4 regions of the Streptomyces sp. CG4 genome follow, and region 1 is predicted to be linked to each of the others. Evidence: riboswitches for the same ligand, from Rfam matches in the RefSeq annotation. Region 1 holds a riboswitch; each other region holds the start of a gene.

What was found. Region 1 has a riboswitch for cobalamin ahead of AB5L52_RS15360 (ribonucleoside-diphosphate reductase subunit alpha). Riboswitches for the same ligand answer to the same signal wherever they lie in the genome.
Region 2: linked by a shared signal. The riboswitch ahead of AB5L52_RS30765 (prenyltransferase/squalene oxidase repeat-containing protein) and the one ahead of AB5L52_RS15360 (ribonucleoside-diphosphate reductase subunit alpha) in region 1 are both predicted to bind cobalamin.
Region 3: linked by a shared signal. The riboswitch ahead of metE (5-methyltetrahydropteroyltriglutamate--homocysteine S-methyltransferase) and the one ahead of AB5L52_RS15360 (ribonucleoside-diphosphate reductase subunit alpha) in region 1 are both predicted to bind cobalamin.
Region 4: linked by a shared signal. The riboswitch ahead of AB5L52_RS33380 (cobalamin biosynthesis protein) and the one ahead of AB5L52_RS15360 (ribonucleoside-diphosphate reductase subunit alpha) in region 1 are both predicted to bind cobalamin.

What each region holds. Positions count from the first base shown of each region.
Region 1 is NZ_CP163525.1:3,408,243-3,411,441, reverse strand. It holds gene AB5L52_RS15360 (ribonucleoside-diphosphate reductase subunit alpha) at 1-1,454, opposite strand, end outside; cobalamin riboswitch at 1,577-1,744, opposite strand; gene AB5L52_RS15355 (GNAT family N-acetyltransferase) at 1,726-2,280, opposite strand; gene mctP (monocarboxylate uptake permease MctP) at 2,366-3,199, opposite strand, start outside.
Region 2 is NZ_CP163525.1:6,733,711-6,736,909, forward strand. It holds gene AB5L52_RS30765 (prenyltransferase/squalene oxidase repeat-containing protein) at 1-1,094, opposite strand, end outside; cobalamin riboswitch at 1,211-1,343, opposite strand; gene AB5L52_RS30770 (nuclear transport factor 2 family protein) at 1,474-1,926, opposite strand; gene AB5L52_RS30775 (MBL fold metallo-hydrolase) at 2,008-3,033, opposite strand; gene AB5L52_RS30780 (aldehyde dehydrogenase) at 3,149-3,199, shown strand, end outside.
Region 3 is NZ_CP163525.1:9,152,254-9,155,452, reverse strand. It holds gene AB5L52_RS42200 (acyl-CoA dehydrogenase family protein) at 54-1,244, opposite strand; cobalamin riboswitch at 1,461-1,684, shown strand; gene metE (5-methyltetrahydropteroyltriglutamate--homocysteine S-methyltransferase) at 1,838-3,199, shown strand, end outside.
Region 4 is NZ_CP163525.1:7,309,148-7,312,346, forward strand. It holds gene AB5L52_RS33375 (cobyric acid synthase) at 1-377, opposite strand, end outside; gene AB5L52_RS33380 (cobalamin biosynthesis protein) at 374-1,345, opposite strand; cobalamin riboswitch at 1,443-1,586, opposite strand; gene AB5L52_RS33385 (hypothetical protein) at 1,758-1,985, opposite strand; gene AB5L52_RS33390 (anion permease) at 2,017-3,199, opposite strand, start outside.

The sequences.
Region 1 (3,199 bases):
AAGGTGACGGCGGTGCGGACGGTCTCGTCCAGCCGCTCCCAGTCGAGGCCGCCGGTCACTGTGTCGACAAAGGCACCCAGGTTGACGGAGCCCAGGTTGCAGACCGCCGTCTCGCCGTCGTCCGTGACCTCCAGGATCTCCGTGCAGAGGTTGGAGGAGTGGACCACATGCCCCGGCAAGGCCGTCTGGTTGGCGGTGCGGTTGGCGGCGTCCTTGAAGGTCATCCAGCCGTTGCCGGTCTGCGCGAGGGTGCGCATCATCCGGCCGTACAGCTCACGGGCCGGCAGGGTCTTCTTCGCCAGACCTGCCGCCTCGGCCTTGCGGTAGGCGGCGTCGAACTCCTCGCCCCACAGGTCCACCAGCTCCGGCACGTCGGCGGGGGAGAACAGCGACCACTGCGCGTCGGCGTTCACCCGGCGCATGAACTCGTCCGGGATCCAGTGCGCGAGGTTCAGGTTGTGCGTACGGCGGGCGTCCTCACCGGTGTTGTCCCGCAGCTCCAGGAACTCCTCGATGTCGGAGTGCCAGGTCTCCAGGTAGACGGCCGCGGCGCCCTTGCGCCGGCCGCCCTGGTTCACCGCGGCCACCGAGGCGTCCAGGGTCTTCAGGAACGGGACGATGCCGTTGGAGTGCCCGTTGGTGCCGCGGATCAGCGAACCGCGGCTGCGGATCCGGGAGTACGACAGTCCGATGCCGCCGGCGTGTTTCGAGAGCCGGGCCACCTGGTGGTAGCGGTCGTAGATGGAGTCCAGCTCGTCCAGCGGGGAGTCGAGGAGGTAGCAGGACGACATCTGGGGGTGCCGCGTGCCGGAGTTGAAGAGCGTGGGGGAGGACGGGAGGTAGTCGAGGCGGCTCATGAGCCCGTAGAGCGCGGCGACTTCGTCCACGGAGCGAGGGGTGTCGTCCTCGGCCAGGCCGCTCGCCACCCGCAGCATGAAGTGCTGGGGCGTCTCGATGACCTTGCGGGTGAGGGGGTGCCGCAGCAGATAGCGGCTGTGCAGCGTGCGCAGGCCGAAGTAGCCGAAGCGGTCGTCGGCCGCCCGGTCGACCAGGGCGTCGAGGCGGGCCGCGTGGAGCCGCGTGAACTCCGCGGTGCGGTCGGCGATCAGGCCCTCGCGGTGGCCGACGGCGACGGACTCGGTGAAGGACGTCACGCCCTGCGAGGCGGCCTCGGCGCGGATGGAGAGGGTCAGCAGCCGGGCGGCCAGCTTCGAGTAGGCGGGGTCCTCGGAGATGAGCCCGGCGGCGGCCTCGGTGGCCAGTTCGCGCAACTCCGCCTCGTCGGCACGGGCGGACCGGCCGCGCAGCGCGGCGGCGGCGACCCGGCCGGGGTCGGCGTCGGGGAGGTCGGAGGTCAGCTCGGTCAGGGTCCGCAGCAGCGCGGTACCGGGACCGTCGGTCTTCAGCTCGCTGACTTCGCCGACTGAAGCCGGATCTGCTGGCGCGATGGTCACGTGGGGCTCTCCCTCGCTCGGCACGGGGGCCTGCGGAGGACAGGGGGCAGCCACGAGCGCGCACGCGTCGCGTCCACCGGCCCATTCCACGAGGCCCGGACGTCTCAGGGCACCCGGACCGGACGGTCGGGTGCGCTGTCGACAGGTCCTCGGACTGACTCCTGTGCGATGCGCTCCGCCTCGGGGGCGGACATGCACAAGTACACCGTTGCGGGACAGTTCCGGATTCGCACCGGATTCCCCTGTGGCGACAGCGAGGACGAGCATACATCTAGTGCCGGGCTGTCGTGGCACCACCAGATGTTGTGTCGCGACGGTCTCGGAGCGTCAACTCGTAGGTGAGCAGAGTGATGTCGTCCAGGTGCGGCACGGGATTCCAGTCCCGCTCGGGTGTACGGACGAAGCCGAGGCGTTCGTAGAGCCGGTGGGCGGCGTGCATACGGCGAGAGCTCGACAGGACGACGGCGGTACAGCCCTCCGTGCGCCGGGCGCGGTCGAGACAGGCACGGACGAGGGCTTCGCCGATGCCCCGGCCCCGGGCGTCGGGTGCGACCGCGAGCGCCCTGATCTCGGCCTCGCCCGGACCGGCGATATCGGCGACGGGGCCGCCCGACGGGACGAAGGTCACGCCGCCGACGAGCCGTTCGCCCGCCATGGCAACGAGGACCTCGGCCGCGGCCGCGCGAGCGGCCACGTCCTTGAGGGCGGGCAGATACGGGTCGGTCCCGCCGTAGTCGAGGAGGCCGTCGTCGAGGTAGGCATGCGCTGTGATCTCGCCGAGTTCCGCGTGTTCGGTGGGTTCGGCGGGGCGGATGAGGATGTCCATGGTGTGAGTGTGCAAGTGAGCGGGCCGCCGTAGCACTTGCTTTCGGCGGCCCGCTGCGGGTTGCTCGCGCAGTTCCCCGCGCCTCTCAGGGGGTTGCGGTGGGCGTCAGTTCCTTCTGGACGCCCGGTTCTCCCGCGTCCGCCGTGTAGTCCTCCGGCTTGGTCTCGTCGATGCCCTCAGGAGCCTTCACGGCCTTCAGGATCAGGGTCAGGACAACGGTGACGACGACGTTGAGGACGAACGCCGTCAGGCCGATGTAGCCGATCTCCCCGATGCCGGGGATCTCCTTGGCCGAGCCGCCGAAGTGCTTCTGGGTCGGGGAGGCGACGCCGTACGCGGCGACCGTGCCGTACGCCATGCCGACCGCCCAGCCGGCGAGCAGCGCCCAGCGGTGGAACCAGCGGGTGAACAGGCCGCCGACCAGGGCCGGGAAGGTCTGCAGGATCCAGATGCCGCCCAGCAGCTGGAAGTTGATCGCGACCGTCTTGTCCATGGTGAGGACGAAGACCAGCGCGCCGACCTTCACCAGCAGCGACACGGACTTGGAGACCTGGGCCTCCTGCTTCGGGGTGGCGTCCGGCTTGATGAAGTCCTTGTAGATGTTGCGGGTGAAGAGGTTCGCCGCCGCGATCGACATGATGGCGGCGGGTACGAGCGCGCCGATGCCGATCGCCGCGAAGGCGACCCCCGCGAACCAGCTCGGGAACATGTCCTCGAACAGCTGCGGGATCGCCAACTGGCCGTTCTTGACCTTCACTCCGGCCGCGATCGCCATGAAGCCCAGCAGGGCCAGCAGGCCGAGCATCAGGGAGTACAGCGGCAGGATCGTGGTGTTGCGGCGGATCACGTCACGGCTCTTGGAGGACAGGGTCGCGGTGATCGAGTGCGGGTACATGAAGAGCGCGAGCGCGGAGCCCAG
Region 2 (3,199 bases), 3.3 Mb from region 1:
TGCTGGTACCCGGTCGCCGCCATCTGCGGGAGGGGGCCGAGCGCGTTGAGGGACCGGACCAGGCTGGTGCCGCCGAAGTCACCCGGCTGCGCGCCGACCGCATGGGCGGCGAGGATCAGCTGGGCGTACGCCGCCGGACCGCTCTGCGCCGCCCACTTCCCGGCGTTCTTCTCCAGCCAGCCGTACGCCTTCTTCGCCTGCTCGGTCCGGCCGTCCGCGGCGAGCGCGACGACCGTGTCCACCGTGTTGCCGTAGTCCGGCTGGTCCTCGGCCCCGGGCAGCGCGGACTGCAGGTGCCCGGTCTTGGCGACGGCGGCCGCCAGATAGGCGCCGGCGTTGTCGGCGACCTGCGCCGGGGTGGGACGACCGGCCTTGGCACACGCCTCCTGCGCGGGCGCCTTCCCGGCCTTGGCGACGAACCCCTTGCCGAGCGCGCCGAGCACCCCGGCCGCCGTGGCGTCCGCGTTGGCGACCAACGTGCCCTTCTTGTCGGGCTGGTAGGCGAGGGCGCCGCCGCCGTCCTGGTCGCAGGGGATGGACCAGGCGGCCAGCAGGTCGTAGGGGGACTTGCCGGACGTGCGGACGGACGCCGGGTCGGCGCCGGTCGCGGCCAGGGCACCCACGACGGCGGAGGTGGAGTTGGTGTCACTGGCGCCGCCCGGCAGGTAGCCCCAGCCGCCGTCCTTGTTCTGCACGGACTTCAGCCAGGCCACCGCCTTGCCGACGGCGGCGTCGTGCCCGCCGGCCGCCTTGAGGGCCTGCACCGCGGCGGCGGTGTTGTTGGTGTCCACCGCGACCCTGCTGTCGCAGGCCTTGGTGGGGTCGGCGCGGAAGGCGGCGAAGGCGCCGTTCGCGCACTGCTGGCCGGCGAGCCAGTCCACGGCCTGTGCGGCCGGCCGGTAGCCGAGGGTCCGCTGGGCGATCAGCGTCAACGACTGCCGCCACACGCCGTCGTTGGCCGGGTCGGACGTGCCGTACAGCCCCGACGGGATCGCCGCCTTCGGAGACGGGGACGGGCCGGCGGCCGTGGCGGGCGCGGCGGCGGCCAGCACGCCTACGGCGGCGAGCACCGCGGCACTGCGGCGGACGTTCATGGTCGGCGACTGCCTCTCCTGCGGGGAACCGGCAGCGCACGGGAGACACCCCGGGCGGCTCGGCTCCGTGAACCTCGACGGTGCCGTGCACGGCGGACCGCCGACGCACGCGAGCCGGTCAACGTCCCGTCCGGGGCAGTCCGGCTCACCGTCCTGGGACGGCTCACGGATCGGGGGAGAGTCAGCGCCGGAATTGCACCGGCTTCCCCCCGTACGGGTGTGATGACGACCCCGCCACTTTACCGGCAGCCCCGAGCGGCCCGAGGAGTGCCCGTGCGCACGGACTCCCGGTGACGGGGGCCACGGTCATGACGGGGACAGGCACGGTCACGACGGGGGCAGGGCAGCCGCCCAGGAGCCGCGCCGAACTCGGCCGGACTCAGCCCGCCTTCGGGGTCTCGCCGCCGAAGGGCAGGTGCAGGGTGCGGGAGGTGATCAGCCATGTGCCGTCGACCCTGCGGAAGGTGTCGGCGTAGTGACCGACCTGGACGGGCGGCCCGGCGGGGATGGGGGCGCCCCCCTCGTATCCGTCGACGCGGTACGTCGTGAAGTACGAGACGGCGCCTGCCGTGTCCGGTCCGGTCACGGTGACCAGCACGTTGGACATCAGCCGGCGGGAGAGCCGGTCGGCGGGCCGGGAGCCGAAGTACGCGCGCAGCGCCTCCCGGCCCCGGATCCGCCGCCCGTCCCCCGGCGACGGCCACTCCCAGACGCCGTCCTCGGTGAACAGCTCGGCCACGGAGGCCGGTTCACCGAGATCGAGCCGGTGGACGAAGCCGACGATCAGGCGCTCACAGGCACGCTCGACGAGAAGTCGGTCCAAGGGAGCCATGGATTCCATAGGGCTGTGTAACAGCGGGCCGCGCACCAGGCGAACGATTTACCCTGCCACTTACCCCGCCACGCAGGCCACTCACACCGCCACGTACGCCACCGGCTCGCTCCCCGCGACGGGTTCCGCCCGGCCCTGCTTCACCAGGCGGCGCAGATGGGACTCGGCCTCCGAGACGGCGATGTTCCGGGAGCCGTAGGGGATGTCGGCCCAGGGGCGGTTCCACTCCATGCGCTCGGCGAGCTGCCAGGGGGTGAGCGGCTCGGCGAGCAGGGCGAGGAGACCGGCCAGCCGCTCCGCGTGGTGGGCGAGCAACTCCCGTACCCGGCCGGGCGCGTCGGTGAAGGTGTGCTGGTGGGCGGGGAGGACTTCGGCGGGGCCGAGCCGGCCGATCCGCTCCAGGGAGTCGAGGTAGTCGCCGAGCGGGTCGGTCACGGTCGCGTCGTCGGGGTCCTCGTACAGGCCGATGTGCGGGGTGATCCGGGGCAGCAGGTGATCCCCGCTGAACAGGCGGCCCCGACCGGGGAGCCGGGCCGGGTGCTCCTCCTCCAGGTGCAGACAGACGTGGCCGGGGGTGTGGCCCGGGGTCCAGATCGCGCGCAGTCGGCGGCCGGGCACGTCGAGGAGTTCGCCGGGGACGATCTCCCGGTCGGGGAGGGCGGGGGAGAGGCCGGGCAGCCGTCGGCCACGGGCGGTGCGCAGCGGTGCCACCTGCTCCTCGGGCGCCCCGGCGGCCGTCAGCTTGTCGGCCATGTACGTGAACCACCGCCCGGGCCGCGTCTCTCGCGCCCTGCGCACGATCGCCGCGTCGGCCTCGTGCAGCGCCACCCAGGCGCCGGAGGCCGCGCGCACCCGCGCCGACAGCCCGTGGTGGTCGGGGTGATGATGCGTGACGACGACGCCGTACACCTCGGCCACCGCCGTACCGCACGCCAGGAGCCCTGCCACGAGCGTGTCCCAGGACGCGGGATCGTCCCACCCGCTGTCGACCAGCACCGGGCCGCGGTCGGTGTCCACGACGTACACCAGCGTGTGCCCGAGGGGGTTGTCCGGGATGGGGACCGCCACGGACCGTACGCCCCCGCCGTGCTCGAACGTCGTCACCATCGCCCCTCCACCCCTCCACCCACCGGCCCACGGCCATTGCCCACTATAACTAGAACTGATATCAGTTCTGAAACAGCGTCAGAAACTGGTGCGGTGCGGTGGGAGGCGGACGGTCATGACCGGGCTCGTGGAACACGGACAGCTGTTCATCGGCGGGGAGTTGACC
Region 3 (3,199 bases), 5.7 Mb from region 1:
GCGCGGTGTTCTACCGCGATCTCGCCGCGCGGCGTCCTACCTCGTCGGCGAGGTCACCGCTTCGGCTCCGCGCTCTCGGCGCCCAGCGCCCAGGCGCCATAGGCCGCCCCGGCGGCCTCGAAGGAGAAGATCACGTGGGACGCGGCGGTGTTGACGTCCCGCCAGAACCGCTGGACGGGGTCGGACTCGAAGTGGCCCGTCGTGCCGGTACCACGGAAGAGGCGTTCGGCGGCCGACACGGACAGTTCGACCGCCAGCGCGAAGTCCCGGGGCCCGCGGACCGCCGCCTCGCCGTCCCTGGTCTCCTCGACGCCGTCGGCGACCCGCGCGGCCCGCTGGACGAGGAGCTCGGCGGCGTCCACCTCGGCCGCCGAGCGGGCCAGGTCGATCTGCACCGGCGGCTTCTCGCGCAGCGGGGCGCCGCGCCGGTCGGTCCGGCGGAGGTTCTGCTCGGCCGCGGCGCGGACCGTGCCCCGCGCGGCGCCCACCACGGGGACGGCGAGCGGCAGGGCGTTCAAGGCGTGCACGGGGACCGTGTGGCACCGGGCCTCGGAGGCCGTGGCCCGCCCCGCGTTGATGTCGAACCGGGACAGGGTCAGCTCCTCGGGCACGAACACGTCGTCGAGGACCATGGTGTCGCTGCCCGTCCCGCGCATGCCCAGGGTGAACCAGGTGTCCTTCACGGTGATGTCGGCCCGCGGCACCGCGAAGAACCGCACCTCGCCCCGCCCGTCGGGGCCCGTCTTGCCGGGTACGGCGGAGCAGGCGAAGACCCAGTCGGCGAAGCGCACCCCGCTGATGTACTTCCACTCACCGCTGAGCCGCCAGCCGCCGGAGACGCGCTCCGCCTTGCCGGCCGGCATGAGCGCACCCGCCATCAGGGCGTCCGGCCCGTCGGCCCAGAGCACCGCCTGCCCCTCCGGGGGCAGGAACGCCCCGTAACGAGCCGCGTAGGCGGACAGCGAGGCGGCCCAGGCCGCCGAGGCGCAGCCCTCGCCGACCAGGATCACCGCCGAGGTCATGTCCACGAAGCCGCCTTGCGTGCCGCCGAAGGCCGCGGGCACGAAGTGCCGGGCGAACCCGGCCTCCCGCACCGCCTCGACCACCTCGGGCGCAAGCCGCCGGGCGGCCTCCGTCTCCTCGCTGCACCGCGCCGCGATCTGCGCCACGCGCGGAGCAGCGGCGACGACCTCCGCCACGCTCGCCCTCTCGGCCAGGATCGCCGCTGTGCTGTCGCTGAGCATATATTCGCCACCTCCACTGGGATGGCCGCAGTCTCTCCGGCCGAGCCCGCGACGGGCCGCACCCAAGCCGGGAGCGGCCCGTCAATCACCCGACCGGCTTCAGGCCGCCGCGGCCCGCCGGCGGGCCGCGGGGACGCGCGGGGCACGCCACGGCCGCGTGTCTCACCTCACCTTCCGAATGCCGGACGTGTGCCACCGCACCGCGGGTGGCCCCGTAGGGTGTCCCCTGCAGCTGGTTCGCCCCGTCAGCCAGGCGGGACGCGTCGTAAGAGGGAACCCGGTGGGAATCCGGGACTGCCCCGCAGCGGTGAGCGGGAACGACCGCCGTCATACGCACTGGGTCCGAGGTACCGGGCCTGGGAAGCGACGGCCAGTAGGTGTCCTCCTGGGGGAGGACGTGCCCGCGAGTCCGAAGACCTGCCAACTGCCCGCGTGCGGGACACCTCGTGCGCGGACATCCCGGTGACCTCGAGGGCGGGTCGGCGTACCGAACCGAACGGACGGCGTGAGCCGTTGCCGTGCGGTCCGTCACCCCTTCGCGCTCGCGTCCCGTCGCCGGGATCTCAGGGATTCATCTCGCGAAGGAGATCTCCGTGACCAGCAGGTCCGCAGCCGCGGCAGCACGGGCCACCGTGTACGGCTACCCCCGTCAGGGCCGAAACCGTGAACTGAAGAAGGCGATCGAGGGCTACTGGAAGGGCCGCGTCACCGCCGACGCCCTCCGGGCCACCGCCGCCGGACTGCGCCGAAGCACCTGGCGGCAGTTGGCGGACACCGGCGTCGACGAGGTGCCGACCGGCGACTTCTCGTACTACGACCATGTACTCGACACCACCGTCATGCTCGGCGCGATCCCCGCACGCCACCAGGAGGCGGTCGCCGCGGATCCGCTCGCCGGGTACTTCGCCATGGCGCGCGGCACCCAGGACGTCGCCCCGCTGGAGATGACGAAGTGGTTCGACACCAACTACCACTATCTGGTACCCGAGTTGGGCCCGGACACGGTGTTCACGGCCGACTCGGCCAAGCAGGTGGCGGAGCTGACGGAGGCCCTCGCGCTGGGCCTGAGCGCCCGGCCCGTCCTCGTCGGGCCGGTCACCTATCTGCTGCTGGCCAAGCCCGCACCGGGCGTGCCGGCCGACTTCGAACCGCTCACGCTGCTGGACCGGCTGCTGCCGGTGTACGGCGAGATCCTCGCCGACCTGCGCGCGGCCGGTGCCGAGTGGGTCCAGCTCGACGAGCCCACGCTCGTACAGGACCGCACCCCGGCCGAACTGAACGCCGCCGCCCGCGCCTACCGCGACCTCGGCGCCCTCACCGACCGGCCCCGGCTGCTGGTCGCCTCCTACTTCGACCGGCTCGGCGAAGCCCTGCCCGTGCTGGCGAAGGCCCCGGTCGAGGGCCTGGCCCTGGACTTCACCGAGGCGGCCGCCGCCAACCTGGACGCGCTCGCCGCCGTCGGCGGGCTGCCCGGCAAGCGCCTGGTCGCCGGCGTCGTCAACGGCCGTAACATCTGGGTCAACGATCTCAAGCAGTCCCTCGCCACGCTCGGCACCCTGCTCGGTCTCGCGGACCGGGTGGACGTGTCGGCGTCCTGCTCCCTGTTGCACGTGCCGCTCGACGCCGGCCTGGAACGGGACATCGAGCCGCAGATCCTGCGCTGGCTCGCCTTCGCCCGGCAGAAGACCGCCGAGGTCGTCACCCTCGCCAAGGGCCTCGCCCAGGGCAGCGACACGATCGCCGCGGAGCTGGCCGCGAACCGGGCCGACCTGGCCTCGCGCGCCCACTCCCCCATCACCCGCGACGCGGCCGTACGGTCCCGGGCGGCCTCCGTCACCGAGGCCGACGTCCGCCGTTCCCAGCCGTACGCCGAACGGGCCTCGGCGCAGCGGGCCCGGCTCGGTCTGCCGCTGCTGCCCACGACCACGATCGGTTCGTTCCCGCAGACCGCCGAC
Region 4 (3,199 bases), 3.9 Mb from region 1:
GTGCCCCGCAACTCGGCCAGGCAGTCCAGCACCGTGCCGAGCAGCCGCTGCTGCCGCCCGCCGTGGTAGCCGCGCGCGCTCAGCTCGCCCACCGGCTTGCCCAGCAGCACCACCTGACTGCTCTGCTCGCCGCCGGGCTTGAGCAGCACCGGGTTCATCAGCGCGGTCGGCTCGGTCCGGCACGCCTGGGCCTGCATGGCCTGCGCCCGCCCGATCTCCGCGCCCTCGCGGGTCACGAAGGAGTTGAGCGACATGTTCTGCGCCTTGAACGGCGCGACCTTCACGCCCTGACGCACCAGCCACCGGCAGATCCCGGCCGTCACGACGCTCTTGCCGGCGTCGGAGGTGGTCCCGGCGACGAGGAGTCCCCCGTTCACTTTCCACGTCCCTTCGGGCTCTTGAGGCTCTTGACGCTTGTGACGAGGAGGCGCGCGGCGACCGTGGTGCCGAGCGCGAGCAGGCCGACGCGGCGGGAGAGCCGTACCGCCCGGTCGACGTCGGTCACCCGGACCGCCCGGCCCCTGCCGCCGTTGAGGACGGGCCGGCGCTCGACCCGGCCGCCGTAGGAGAGCGTGCCGCCCAGGCGGACGCCGAGCGCGCCCGCGAACGACGCTTCGACGGGGCCCGCGTTGGGGCTCGGGTGCCGGTGGGCGTCGGCCTGCCAGGCGCGCAGCGCACCCCGCGGGTCGGGTCCGGCCGCGGCGGCGAGTACGGCGGTCAGCCGGGCGCCCGGCCAGCCGGCCACGTCGTCGAGGCGGGCCGAGGCCCAGCCGTAGCGGCGGTAGCGCGGGGACTTGTGACCGACCATCGCGTCCAGCGTGTTGACGGCCCGGAAGCCGAGCAGCCCGGGCACCCCGGCCACGGCTCCCCACACCAGCGCGCCCACGACGGCGTCGGAGGTGTTCTCGGCGACCGACTCGACCACGGCCCGGGCGATCCCGTCGGCGTCCAGCGCCTGCGGGTCCCGGCCGCACAGATGCGGCAGCCGCGCCCGCGCCGTCTCGACGTCCCCGCGCTCCAGGGCGCTGCCGATGGCGCGGGCCTCGCGGGCGAGCGAAGTGCCGCCGACCACCGCCCAGGTGGCGGCGGCGGTCAGCGCGACGGAGGCGGCGGGGGAGGGGCGTACGGCGCGTGCGGCCACCGTGCCGAGTGCGACGGCGCCACCGGCGCACACCACGGTGTGCAGGGCGCCCCAGCCGCGGTGGTCGTGCCACAACGCGCCGTCCACGGCAGCGGCCGCACGCCCGAACGCGGCGACCGGATGCCCGCGGCGCGGATCGCCGAGGAGCAGATCACCGAGAAGGCCGGCGGCGGCGCCGTACGCGTAACTGCGATCGGCACCCATCGGCTCAGCCGGCCGTAGGTACAGGAGCGGGCCTGGCAGGGGTCCTTCGGCAGCCGGGCATGGCGATCGGTGTCCTCACTCAGGGTGTCCGCGCCCTGGTTCGACGAGATTCGGCGGTGAGAGTTCCTGGCTCCCGGGGGGTTCTTCCCCGGTGACAGTGGCGGGACCGCGCCGGATTCGCACCGGCTTCCTCTCCTGCCGCCGTACATGGCGTGGGCAGTCCACCACGCGCCCGGAACGGCCGTCAACTTGCCGTTGACCTGCACGGGGAGAGTGTGCCGATCCCCACATCGCGGGGCGCCCGTGGCCGGTGCGCACGGCGAAGGCTCCCCTCCGCGGCGGGCGGAGAGGAGCCTTCGTGAGGGTCGGTTCGCGGTGCCTGTGACGGTACCGCCCGGTTCCTGGCGGGCTGTCAGGCCTTGGCGACGATCAGGTAGATGCCGTACGCCACCGCCGCCGCGCAGGCGGCGAAGCAGACGTAGGCACCGGTCACGGCGAGCGTGGCGGAGCCGCCCTGCGCGGCGGCCTTCTCGCGTCGGGCCAGACCGCCCACACCGAGGGTGAACAGGGTCACCAGGGCCACGGTGAACACGAGGCTGACGCCGAAGACGGAGCCGATGGCTGCCCAGTCGATCTTCATGATGCTTCCTTCGGTAACCGGGTGGCCGGGGTCAGACGGTGGCGGCCGGCGGGGCGGTCCGGGTCGTGGGCTCGGCGGGGGCCGGGGCGGCGATCGTCGCCGTCAGGTCCTCGGCGACCGTGCCGGCCGGGGGCGGGGTCACGGCGGCGATGGCGGTGGTCACCACGCCGGGCGGCTCCTCGGTCTCGGCGACGACGTTGGTGTGGTCGATGACCTCGCGGCGGGAGATCTTCCAGATCGCGGCACTGGCGGCGACGAGGAAGACCGCGACGGCGGCGGTGCCCCAGTCGCCCAGGTCCGTGACGGACTCGGCGCCCGCGCCGACCACCGCGGCGGCCGGCAGCGTGAGCACCCAGGCGACGGCCATCCGGGTCGCGGTGGACCAGCGGACCACGCCGCCCTTGCGGCCGAGGCCCGCGCCCATCACCGAACCGGAGACGACATGTGTGGTGGAGAGGGAGAAGCCCAGGTGCGAGGAGGCCAGGATGGCGGTCGCGGCGCTGGTCTGGGCGGCGAAGCCCTGGCGCGGCTCCAGGTCGGTCAGGCCCGTGCCCATGGTGCGGATGATGCGCCAGCCGCCGATGTAGGTGCCGAGCGCGATGGCCAGGCCGGCGGAGAGGATGACCCAGACCGGCGGGTTGGAGCCGGGGGCGATGGCACCGCCCGTGATCAGCGCGAGGGTGATGATGCCCATCGTCTTCTGGGCGTCGTTGGTGCCGTGCGCGAGGGAGACCAGGCCGGCGGAGGCGATCTGCCCGGCGCGGTACCCCTTGCGGGTGGCCTCGCCCTCGGCCTTGCCGCCGATGCCGTAGGAGAACCGGGTGGCCAGCATCGACGCGAGGCCGGCCACGACCGGAGCGGCGACCGCCGGGAGGAGCACCTTGGTGACCAGGACGTCACCGTGGACGGCGCCGAAGCCGGCGGAGGCGACGGTGGCGCCGATCAGGCCGCCCATCAGAGCGTGCGAGGAACTGGACGGCAGGCCCACCAGCCAGGTCACCAGGTTCCAGAGGATCGCGCCGACCAGGGCGGCGAAGATGACCTCGGGACGGATGCCGGTCTCGTTGACGAGACCCTTGGAGATCGTCTTCGCGACCTCCACGGAGAGGAAGGCGCCCACCAGATTGAGGGCGGCGGACATGGCCACTGCGATCTTGGGCTTCAGAGCGCCTGTCGAGATGGTGGTGGCCATCGCGTTGGCGGTGTCGTGGAAA